Pelagibaculum spongiae: one gene and its partner. The protein of the gene in region 1 interacts with the protein of each later gene in a pairwise test. Links are inferred from orthologs where the notes say so. Each region holds a gene or a part of one and is shown in the gene's direction. Other genes may lie near its edges.

Region 1 (5,353 bases):
ACGCTTCGCTGGAAATTACCTCATCTACAGGTGAAGGCTTTTCTTCATTAACTGATGATGTGTTAACTGCTCGATCAGATGATGAACTTATTGATCATGTAAATGAAATTGCTATGCCAACTAAAAAGGTTAGCAAGGCTAGAAGGCCAGTAATTAAAGTGCAATTAAAAAGGAGCTTTCGCCATAGACTGACGGTGGCGAGTTCTTCCAGTATTTTACTGTTGGTTTTTGTTGTTATGTGGGGTGGCGCGGTATTAATTAGCAGACCACAAAATTGGCCAATTAGTCATGTTGAAGTGATAGGTGTGATTAACCAGCAGGATCAAGCGCGGATACAGCAGCAATTAAAAGGTATTGCGTCAGATGGTTTTTTTAATTTGAAATTACCTGAATGGCAGTACAAGTTAGAGCAAATCCCTTGGGTGGCTCAAGTGCAGTTGCAAAGAGTTTGGCCGGATCATTTACGGGTTCAAGTGGCAATGCGTCAGCCTGCTGCTCGTTGGGGAAATCAAGCATTGATTGATATCTCCGGTAAAGTTTTTTTACCTGGAGGGAAGGGATTGCCGACAGAGTCGGGTATCATTGATGCACCTGACAGTTTGTCAGAATCAGCCTTGGCATTATTCGCTGCCAGCAGTGAACTTTTAGCGTCGGAGCAGTTAACTATTGAGCGGTTAAGACTCAATCAGCGAAGAAGTGTCGAAATAGTTTTAAAGAACGGTTTGTTGCTTAAAGCGGGTGATATGGCTTTAGCAGAAAATCGATTACGGCGGATGATCGGTGTCTATAAAAAGCACTTAAGTCCGGTTTTGAATGATATTGACTATGTCGATTTACGCCATACGCACGGTTTTGCTGTAGGATGGCGCGAATCGGTAAAAGCTCGGAAAGGAAAGAATGCCTGAGTTATGGAGCGGGGATAAATCTCAATGACGAGAAATCCAGAGAAGAACCTGATTGTCGGCCTCGATATTGGCACTTCGAAAGTAGTGTGTATTGTGGGTGAGATAGCGGTTGATGGTCGACTAAATATCGTCGGTATCGGCTCTCAGTCCTCGCGTGGCTTGAAGAAAGGTGTTGTGGTTAACATCGAATCGACAGTTGATGCGATCCAGCGGGCGGTTGAAGAAGCAGAATTGATGGCAGGTTGCCGTGTTCATTCTGTTTATGCCGGTATTGCTGGAAGTCATATTCGTAGTTTGAACTCCCATGGAATTGTTGCGATTCGCGACCAAGAAGTGGTTGAAGCCGATGTTGATCGTGTTATTGATGCTGCTAGAGCAGTAGCAATTCCTGCCGATCAGAAAATTCTGCATATTTTACCGCAAGAATTTGTAATAGATACTCAAGATGGTATTCGTGAGCCGGTGGGCATGTCGGGCGTACGTCTGGAAGCTAAAGTCCATATGGTAACGGGAGCAGTCAGCGCTGCGCAGAACATCATTAAATGTGTTCGCCGCTGTGGCCTTGAAGTTGAAGATATTATTCTTGAGCAATTGGCATCTAGTTATTCTGTTTTAACAGATGACGAGAAAGAGCTCGGTGTGTGCTTGGTAGATATCGGTGGCGGAACAACCGATATGGCAATTTATACTGATGGTGCAATTCGCCATACAGCAGTCATTCCAATTGCCGGTGATCAAGTCACTAATGACATTGCGGTCGCACTAAGAACACCGACCCAACATGCCGAAGACATTAAAATCCGTTTTGGTAGTGCATTAACCTCACTGGCCAGTATGGATGATCGAGTAGAAGTACCAAGTGTTGGAGATCGACCTCCAAGGCAGATGTCTCGCCAAACTTTAGCTGAAGTGATTGAACCAAGGTATGAAGAATTATTCACTTTGGTTCAGGCTGAGCTTCGTCGAAGTGGTTTTGAAGATATTATTGCTGCCGGCATTGTATTAACCGGTGGTACTTCGAAAATGGAAGGCGCAATTGACCTGGCTGAAGAAGTATTTCATATGCCGGTTCGATTGGGTGTTCCGCAAGGGATTAGTGGTCTTTCAGATGTTGCATGCAACCCAATCCACGCCACAGGTGTTGGATTGTTATGCTATGGTCGCCAGCAGCAACATACCTCTAGAAAATCCAGGCTACCTGTAGAGAAAGGTGATGGTTTGTTTAGTAAGGTCAAAAATTGGTTTCAGGGGAATTTCTAAATTGTTCTGGAAAAAAAGTATTGAAAAAAGGGAAGCGCACGCGCGACGGGTAAACCGGGAAACTGGAGGAGTTTCTGTATGTTTGAATTAATGGATACGTATCCTGATAGTGCAGTAATCAAAGTTGTTGGTGTCGGTGGCGGTGGCGGTAATGCTATTGATCACATGATGAGTACTGCCATCGAAGGTGTTGAATTTGTTGTTGCGAATACGGATGTTCAGGCGCTGAAGAAAAGCCCTGCGCAATCAACGATTCAATTGGGTCAGGAAATTACTAAAGGCTTGGGTGCTGGTGCCAATCCAAACGTGGGTCGTGAGGCTGCATTGGAAGATCGCGAAAGAATTCGTGAGATGCTAGATGGTGCCGATATGGTCTTTATTACTGCAGGTATGGGTGGCGGAACCGGAACAGGTGCTGCGCCAGTATTTGCAGAGATTGCTAATGAGCTAGGTATTTTGACAGTAGCGGTAGTCACAAAGCCGTTCCCGTTTGAAGGCCGTCGCCGCATGGATATTGCACTTCAAGGTATTGAAGAGTTAAGTAAACATGTTGACTCGCTGATTACGATTCCAAACGAAAAGCTATTAAGTGTTTTAGGTAAAGGCACCACTTTACTCGATGCATTTAAAGCCGCTAACAGCGTATTGCAAGGTGCCGTTCAAGGTATTGCGGAGCTGATTACTCGACCTGGTTTAATTAACGTCGACTTTGCTGACGTGCGAACTGTAATGTCTGAAATGGGCATGGCAATGATGGGTACCGGTATCGCCAGTGGCGAAGGCCGTGCTCAAGAAGCCGCGCGCATGGCAATTTCCAGCCCGTTATTGGAAGACGTTAACTTATATGGTGCTCACGGTATTCTGGTCAACATCACATCCGGTATGGATATGGCAATTGACGAGTTTGAAGAAGTGGGTAACACGGTTAAGGAGTTCGCATCTGATGATGCAACGGTTGTTGTCGGTACCGTAATTGACCCAGAGATGCAGGATGAAATGCGGGTAACCGTGGTTGCAACTGGTCTGGGTGAAGTACAAAAGAAAGAGTCTGTGAAGTTGGTGGCAGAAACCAAAAAATCAGATGGTACATTAGACATCGATAAGTTGGATCGTCCAGCTGTATTGCGCAAGCAGGAAGCTCAAAAGGCAGCTAACCCAGCTGGCTCAGATATGGAGTATCTTGATATTCCAGCATTTTTGAGAAAGCAGGCTGATTAGGTTATTTGATGTTCAAGCACGTTTGAAATGAGCGCTAGGCTAAATGCTAACTTGATGCACTTTTTTTATGTTAGTATTTGCCATCATTTTGGATCTGCTTGAGCGATAGCCGCAGAGCTCCAGTTTTATTAACGATTTATGCCGCTTTGGTGCCAGTAGAAATGATCAGGCAGAGAACTTTAAAGAACAAGATTCGAGCAACAGGTGTTGGGTTGCACACAGGTGAAAAGGTCTATTTGACATTGAAACCTGCTCCGGTGAATACAGGTATTGTATTCCGTCGTGTCGACTTAAACCCGGTTGTCGAAATCCCTGCCAGCTTTGATAACGTTGGCGATACAACGCTGTCTACCACGTTGGTAAACGGTGATGTGCGCGTTTCTACAGTTGAGCATTTGCTGTCTGCGATGGCAGGATTAGGAATCGATAACGCCTATGTTGAAGTAACGGCTTCTGAAGTGCCGATTATGGATGGTAGTGCGGGTCCTTTTGTATTCCTGATTCAATCTGCAGGTGTTACTGAGCAATCAGCGCCAAAAGAATTTATTCGCATAAAGCGTAAAATTGTTGTTGAAGATGGCGATAAACGTGCTGTTTTTGAACCGTTTGATGGCTTCAAAGTATCTTTCACTATTGATTTTAATCACCCGGTATTCCGTGGCCGTAGTCAGCATGCGATGCTAGACCTCTCTAGTACTTCTTTTGTTAAAGAGATCAGTCGTGCGCGTACTTTCGGCTTTATGCGTGATATCGAATTCCTCCGTGAGCGAAATCTGGCTTTAGGTGGCAGTGTTAATAATGCGATCGTAATGGATGATTACCGAATTCTAAATGATGACGGTCTTCGCTATGACGATGAATTTGTAAAACACAAGATATTAGACGCTATCGGTGATCTTTACTTGCTAGGCAAAGGTTTAATTGGTGCATTTATTGGTCATAAATCTGGTCATGGTTTGAATAATCAGTTGTTACGTGAACTGGTTAAAAACCCTGATGCTTGGGAAGTTGTGACATTTGAAGCGGAAGACGTCCCCGTTTCTTATATGACACCGGTTACTGCCGATTAATTAGTTATCAAATCCGGCGCTGACGGCGAGGTTTTTCAAAGCTGCGCTCAATTCCGGATCTGAAATATCTTGCGCAGCATTAGTGAGTGCTTCTTTTGCTGTGCGAGACTTTCGTGCTTCTCGTTTACCCTTTAAGCCACCTGACATTTTCGGCTTGTGAACGGTTGGTCGGATAATCACTTCAAGTGCGGAAATACTCCTCAAGCCCACTTCTTGTTGGCAGCGAGCCAAGATTTCCGGTGTTAAAAACTTGAGTCTGGTCGCCCAAGCGGAATGTGTTACCTGAAGCACCAACTTTCCTACACTATAGTTAGCTACAGTAACCTGAGGTGCAAGGATAGGGGGAAGTAGCAGTTTGAATCTTAGATCCAGACGCTGAAGCTTTTCGGCACGACTAATAAGGTTGTTGAGCTTACTTTCTGTAAGCAGCTGTTTAATAGGTCGGGTATTGGAAGTTTGCATGGGTAATAAGTCTTCAGCACAGTTCGCAGAGTTTACTTTAATCAAGCGTAGTCTCAAAGGTGTTAGTAGTCGTTCGTTTAATCTACGTCCGCTTATCTTTGGGTTAATTTCGCTGGTTATCGTTCCTGCATTGGTTACATCTTCTTTCACTTGGTTTTTCACTGGTAAGCCTGCCAGAGAAGATCGTCAAAAAATTGTTCAACTGCAGCAGCAAACGCAGGATGATCAACTTCAATTGCAAGACCTACAACGTCAATATCAACAAGATTTGGATGCTTTAGCCATTCGCATGGGGCGCTTGCAGTCACATATGATGCGATTAAATGCATTAGGTGGTCGCTTGGTTGAAAATTCAGGTCTTGAAAAAGGTGAATTTGATTTTTTGTCTGAGCCAGGTCGTGGTGGCCCTGGAGATGTGCTTTATGCGGAAAATGGTAT
Region 2 (4,113 bases), 610 kb from region 1 along the record:
TGCAGCAACTAGACCAGTGGTCGCAGTTCTCTACGACAGGCTTTTCACTATAGGGTTCCTTACCTATCTATGTGATAAGAGCTTACCTTGAATCGGCATTTAGCCTGAGTTAGTTGTGGGCTTGTTGATCTTTTTAATTAGCTGTCAGGGTCAGTTTGAAGGTGGTTAAAACGGTTAAAAAACGTAGCTTCCATTCAAGTTTTCCGATAGCCAAGCAAAATAGTCTGTCATTAGGCGTGACAGGGTTTGGCTATGGCTTTTATAATCGCGCCACTTGCTAGCACTATAAAAACTAACCAGGAGAAAAACCTAATGGCGATCGAGCGTACAATTTCAATGATCAAGCCCGATGCAGTTGCCAAAAATGTTATCGGCGAGATCTATGCCCGCTTTGAAAAAGTTGGTTTGAAGATCGTTGCTGCTAAGATGCTGCACTTGACCAAGGAACAGGCTGAAGGCTTCTATGCGGTTCACGCAGAGCGCCCTTTCTACGCTGATCTGGTAAAATTCATGACTTCTGGCCCTGTGATGGTTCAGGTTCTGGAAGGTGAGAACGCGATTGCTGCTAATCGCGATACTATGGGTGCGACTAACCCAGCTGAAGCTGCTGCAGGTACTATCCGCGCAGATTTCGCTGAGTCTATCGACGCTAATGCGGTTCACGGTTCTGATTCACCAGAAGCTGCTAAAACTGAAATTGCTTTCTTCTTTGAAGAAGGCGAGATTTGCCCGCGCGGCTAATCTCAAAGCGGGGAGCGCTTGCGCTCCCTGTGTGTTGTGACCGGAGTAAATATGTCTGCACAAACATCTGACAAGATTAATCTACTGAACTTTGACCGACCTGGTCTGGAACGCTTTTTCGAAATGTTAGGAGAAAAGCCGTTTCGTGCCATGCAGGTGATGAAATGGATTCACCAGCTAGGGGTGGATGACTTTGATCAGATGACCAATCTTAGTAAAGCACTGCGTATCAAGCTTCAGCAAACCTGCGAAGTTCGTGGCCCAGAAGTTACTTTGGATAAAGAATCTAGCGACGGCACCCGCAAATGGATGCTGAAATTGCCCGATGGCAATTTAGTTGAGACGGTGTATATCCCAGAAGATGGCCGTGGCACTTTATGTGTGTCTTCCCAAGTGGGCTGTTCACTGAATTGCAGCTTTTGTTCCACCGGTAAGCAAGGCTTTAGCCGTAATCTCGACTTATGGGAAATCATTGGTCAGGTATGGATTGCTTCCCGTTCTTTGGGTGACTGCCACCGTGACGACCGCCGGGTGACCAATGTGGTCATGATGGGTATGGGCGAGCCGCTGTTGAACTTCGACAATGTAGTCGGTTCAATGAACTTGATGATGGAAGACAATGCCTATGGTTTGTCTAAGCGCCGGGTGACTTTAAGTACTGCAGGCATGGCGCCTCAGTTAAGAGAATTAAAGAAAGTGAGCGAGTGTTCGCTGGCTTTATCATTGCATGCACCTAATGATTTGTTGCGTGGTGAGATTGTTCCACTGAACAAAAAGTATGCAATTAAAGAAGTGCTGGATGTTTGTCGTGATTATTTTAATGACAAACGTGTGGTAACCATTGAATATGTGATGTTGCATGAAGTGAACGACCGGGAACACCACGCCACTGAATTGGCGGCCTTGTTGGCAGATGTGCCATGTAAGTTGAATCTGATCCCGTTTAATCCCTTCCCAGGGACGATCTATCAGCGCTCCAGTAACAATGCAATTCACCGTTTCTCAAAAATATTGCAGACTGCTGGAATTAACACCACCACTCGCAAAACTCGTGGTGACGATATTGATGCTGCCTGTGGCCAATTGGTAGGTAAGGTTCAAGATAAAACCCGCCGACAGGAACGCGCACTTCAAGAGCGTCAGGAAAGAGAATTGCAAGTCATTCAACTCTGAGGACGGCTATGAAAGGACGATTTGGCTGGATTTTATTACTAGGCAGTTTAGTTTTGGCGGGTTGCCAAAGCTCACTTGTTGGTAAAGATCCCCGGGACAACCTGAAAGGTGAACAGCGAACCAGTTCGGCTGAATCACATCTGCGCTTAGGTTATGCCTACTTGCAAAGCGGACAAATTGAACGCGGCAAGGATCGATTCCTCAGAGCACTGCAATATGCCCCGGAACTGCCGAAAGTTCAGGCAGGCATGGGTTATTACTTCAGTCAGGTGGGGCAAAACCAACTGGCTGAAGTACATTACACAGAAGCCTTGCGATTGGATCCGACCAGCTCGGAAACTTTGAATAGTTTTGGTGTTCATCTATGTAATACCGGCAAATATTCACAGGCTCAGGTTAATTTCCGCAAAGCCTTATCCAACCAGTTTTATGGTACGCCAGCGCGTGCTTATGTTAACTCTGGTTTGTGTTTGCTAAAGGAAAATAAGCCAAAGCAAGCGATTGATGATTTACGTGAAGCGTTGAAAACTGAGCCAGAAAACCAACAGGCACTGCGAGCTTTAACTGAGTTCTATCTGGAAGATCAAAAGCTCAATCTGGCGACTCATTATTTAAATCGTTATAGCCGTACTGCTAAATCTTCGCCTCCGTTGTTGTGGTTGCAATACCAGCTAGCCACCGCAAAAGGCGATGATAAATTAGCCACTCGGGCATTAAATACATTGCAAAATAGCTATCCGGAATCGGATGAGACCTTCCAGCTGTTGCAGTCTTTAGACCGGAGTAACAAGTGAGCGAACCTAAAGTAAGTGAAAGTGTTGAATTCTCGGTTGCTACGCCTCCAAGTGCTCTATTAAAGCAGGCTCGTATCGCCAAAAACCTCACTGAAGAAGATATTGCAGCCAAATTGCATTTGCGCGTGGCAGTGGTCAAGCAAATGGAAGCTGAGACTGAGCTAGAAAGCGCAAGTAAGGTCTATTTACGCGGTTATATGCGTAACTATGCCAAGTTGCTTGGACTCAATTCAGATATCGTTCCTGAGGTCGTTGCCTTTAAAGAAGCGGCAGTTCGATCTGCGGCAAGTGGTAGTGTGAAGTTAGGTTTGCTGGTCGGTGCAGTAGTCGTCATTGCTGCTGTCGGGTGGGCAATTAGTTTGCTCTTAGGCAATTAAAGTCAAACAGTTGAAACCAACCTTTAAAAATAATTGCTGAGGCTAGTTTAGATGCAATATAAATCTCCGATTCGTCGGCGTAAAAGTCGTCAGATCATGGTCGGTAATGTACCGGTGGGTGGTGATGCGCCTATCACAGTACAAAGCATGACCAACACTGAAACTTGTGATATTGCTGCCACTGTTGCCCAAATTAGACGTTTGGAAGATGCCGGTGCAGATATTGTTCGGGTTTCAGTGCCTTCAATGGAAGCCGCTGAAGCCTTTGGTAAAATTCGCCAGCAGGTGAATGTTCCGCTGATCTCTGATATCCACTTCGATTATAAAATTGCCTTGCGAGTTGCCGAGCTGGGCGTTGATTGTTTGCGGATTAATCCAGGCAATATCGGTCGAGAAGATCGGGTGCGCTCGGTTATTGATGCAGCGCGTTATCACGGTATTCCGATACGAATTGGTGTGAATGCCGGTTCGTTAGAAAAAGATTTGCAAATGAAATACGGCGAGCCAACACCGGATGCATTGGTGGAGTCGGCTTTCCGTCATATCGATATTTTGGATCGACTGGATTTCCAAGAATATAAAATCAGCCTAAAGGCATCTGATGTTTTCATGACGATGGATGCCTACCGCAAGTTAGCCAGTCAGATTGACCAGCCATTGCATTTAGGCATTACTGAAGCTGGCGGTGCTAGAGCGGGTGCGGTGAAATCTGCAGTGGGTTTAGGCATGCTGCTTTATGAAGGCATCGGCGATACCTTGCGAATTTCTCTGGCTGCTGATCCGGTCGAAGAAATTAAAGTCGGTTTTGATCTACTGAAAAGCCTACGAATTCGTAGTCGCGGTATCAACATGATTGCTTGTCCGTCCTGTTCTCGTCAGAATTTTGATGTAATCAGTACCGTCAATCAGCTTGAGCAACGGTTGGAAGATATCAGTGAATCTCTCGATGTTGCCGTGATAGGCTGTGTGGTTAACGGTCCGGGCGAGGCCAAGGAAGCGGATGTCGGTTTAACCGGTGGCTCACCGAA

The links. The genes of interacting proteins can lie anywhere in the genome.
Region 2: the proteins of ftsZ (region 1) and rlmN interact in binary tests that used the Escherichia coli proteins (3 or more experiments, as listed by UniProt). The link is inferred for Pelagibaculum spongiae from one-to-one orthologs.

The regions. Positions count from the first base shown.
Region 1 is NZ_QDDL01000001.1:519,240-524,592, reverse strand. Bases 1,481-4,313 are described here. They hold ftsZ (cell division protein FtsZ), read left to right. Parts: upstream 1,481-2,243; coding sequence 2,244-3,383; downstream 3,384-4,313. Other genes in these bases: lpxC (UDP-3-O-acyl-N-acetylglucosamine deacetylase), read left to right, coding at 3,545-4,313; ftsA (cell division protein FtsA), read left to right, coding at 1,481-2,165. In the rest of the region: DC094_RS02260 (cell division protein FtsQ/DivIB), read left to right, coding at 1-905; more of ftsA, read left to right, coding at 930-1,480; more of lpxC, read left to right, coding at 4,314-4,453; DC094_RS02240 (DciA family protein), read right to left, coding at 4,454-4,915; DC094_RS02235 (M23 family metallopeptidase), read left to right, coding at 4,914-5,353. UniProt on the Escherichia coli protein: Essential cell division protein that forms a contractile ring structure (Z ring) at the future cell division site. The regulation of the ring assembly controls the timing and the location of cell division.
Region 2 is NZ_QDDL01000001.1:1,126,067-1,130,179, reverse strand. What follows is about bases 1-2,853. They hold rlmN (dual-specificity RNA methyltransferase RlmN), read left to right. Parts: upstream 1-792; coding sequence 793-1,914; downstream 1,915-2,853. Other genes in these bases: DC094_RS04810 (helix-turn-helix domain-containing protein), read left to right, coding at 2,705-2,853; pilW (type IV pilus biogenesis/stability protein PilW), read left to right, coding at 1,923-2,708; ndk (nucleoside-diphosphate kinase), read left to right, coding at 313-741. Outside these bases: more of DC094_RS04810, read left to right, coding at 2,854-3,085; ispG (flavodoxin-dependent (E)-4-hydroxy-3-methylbut-2-enyl-diphosphate synthase), read left to right, coding at 3,137-4,113.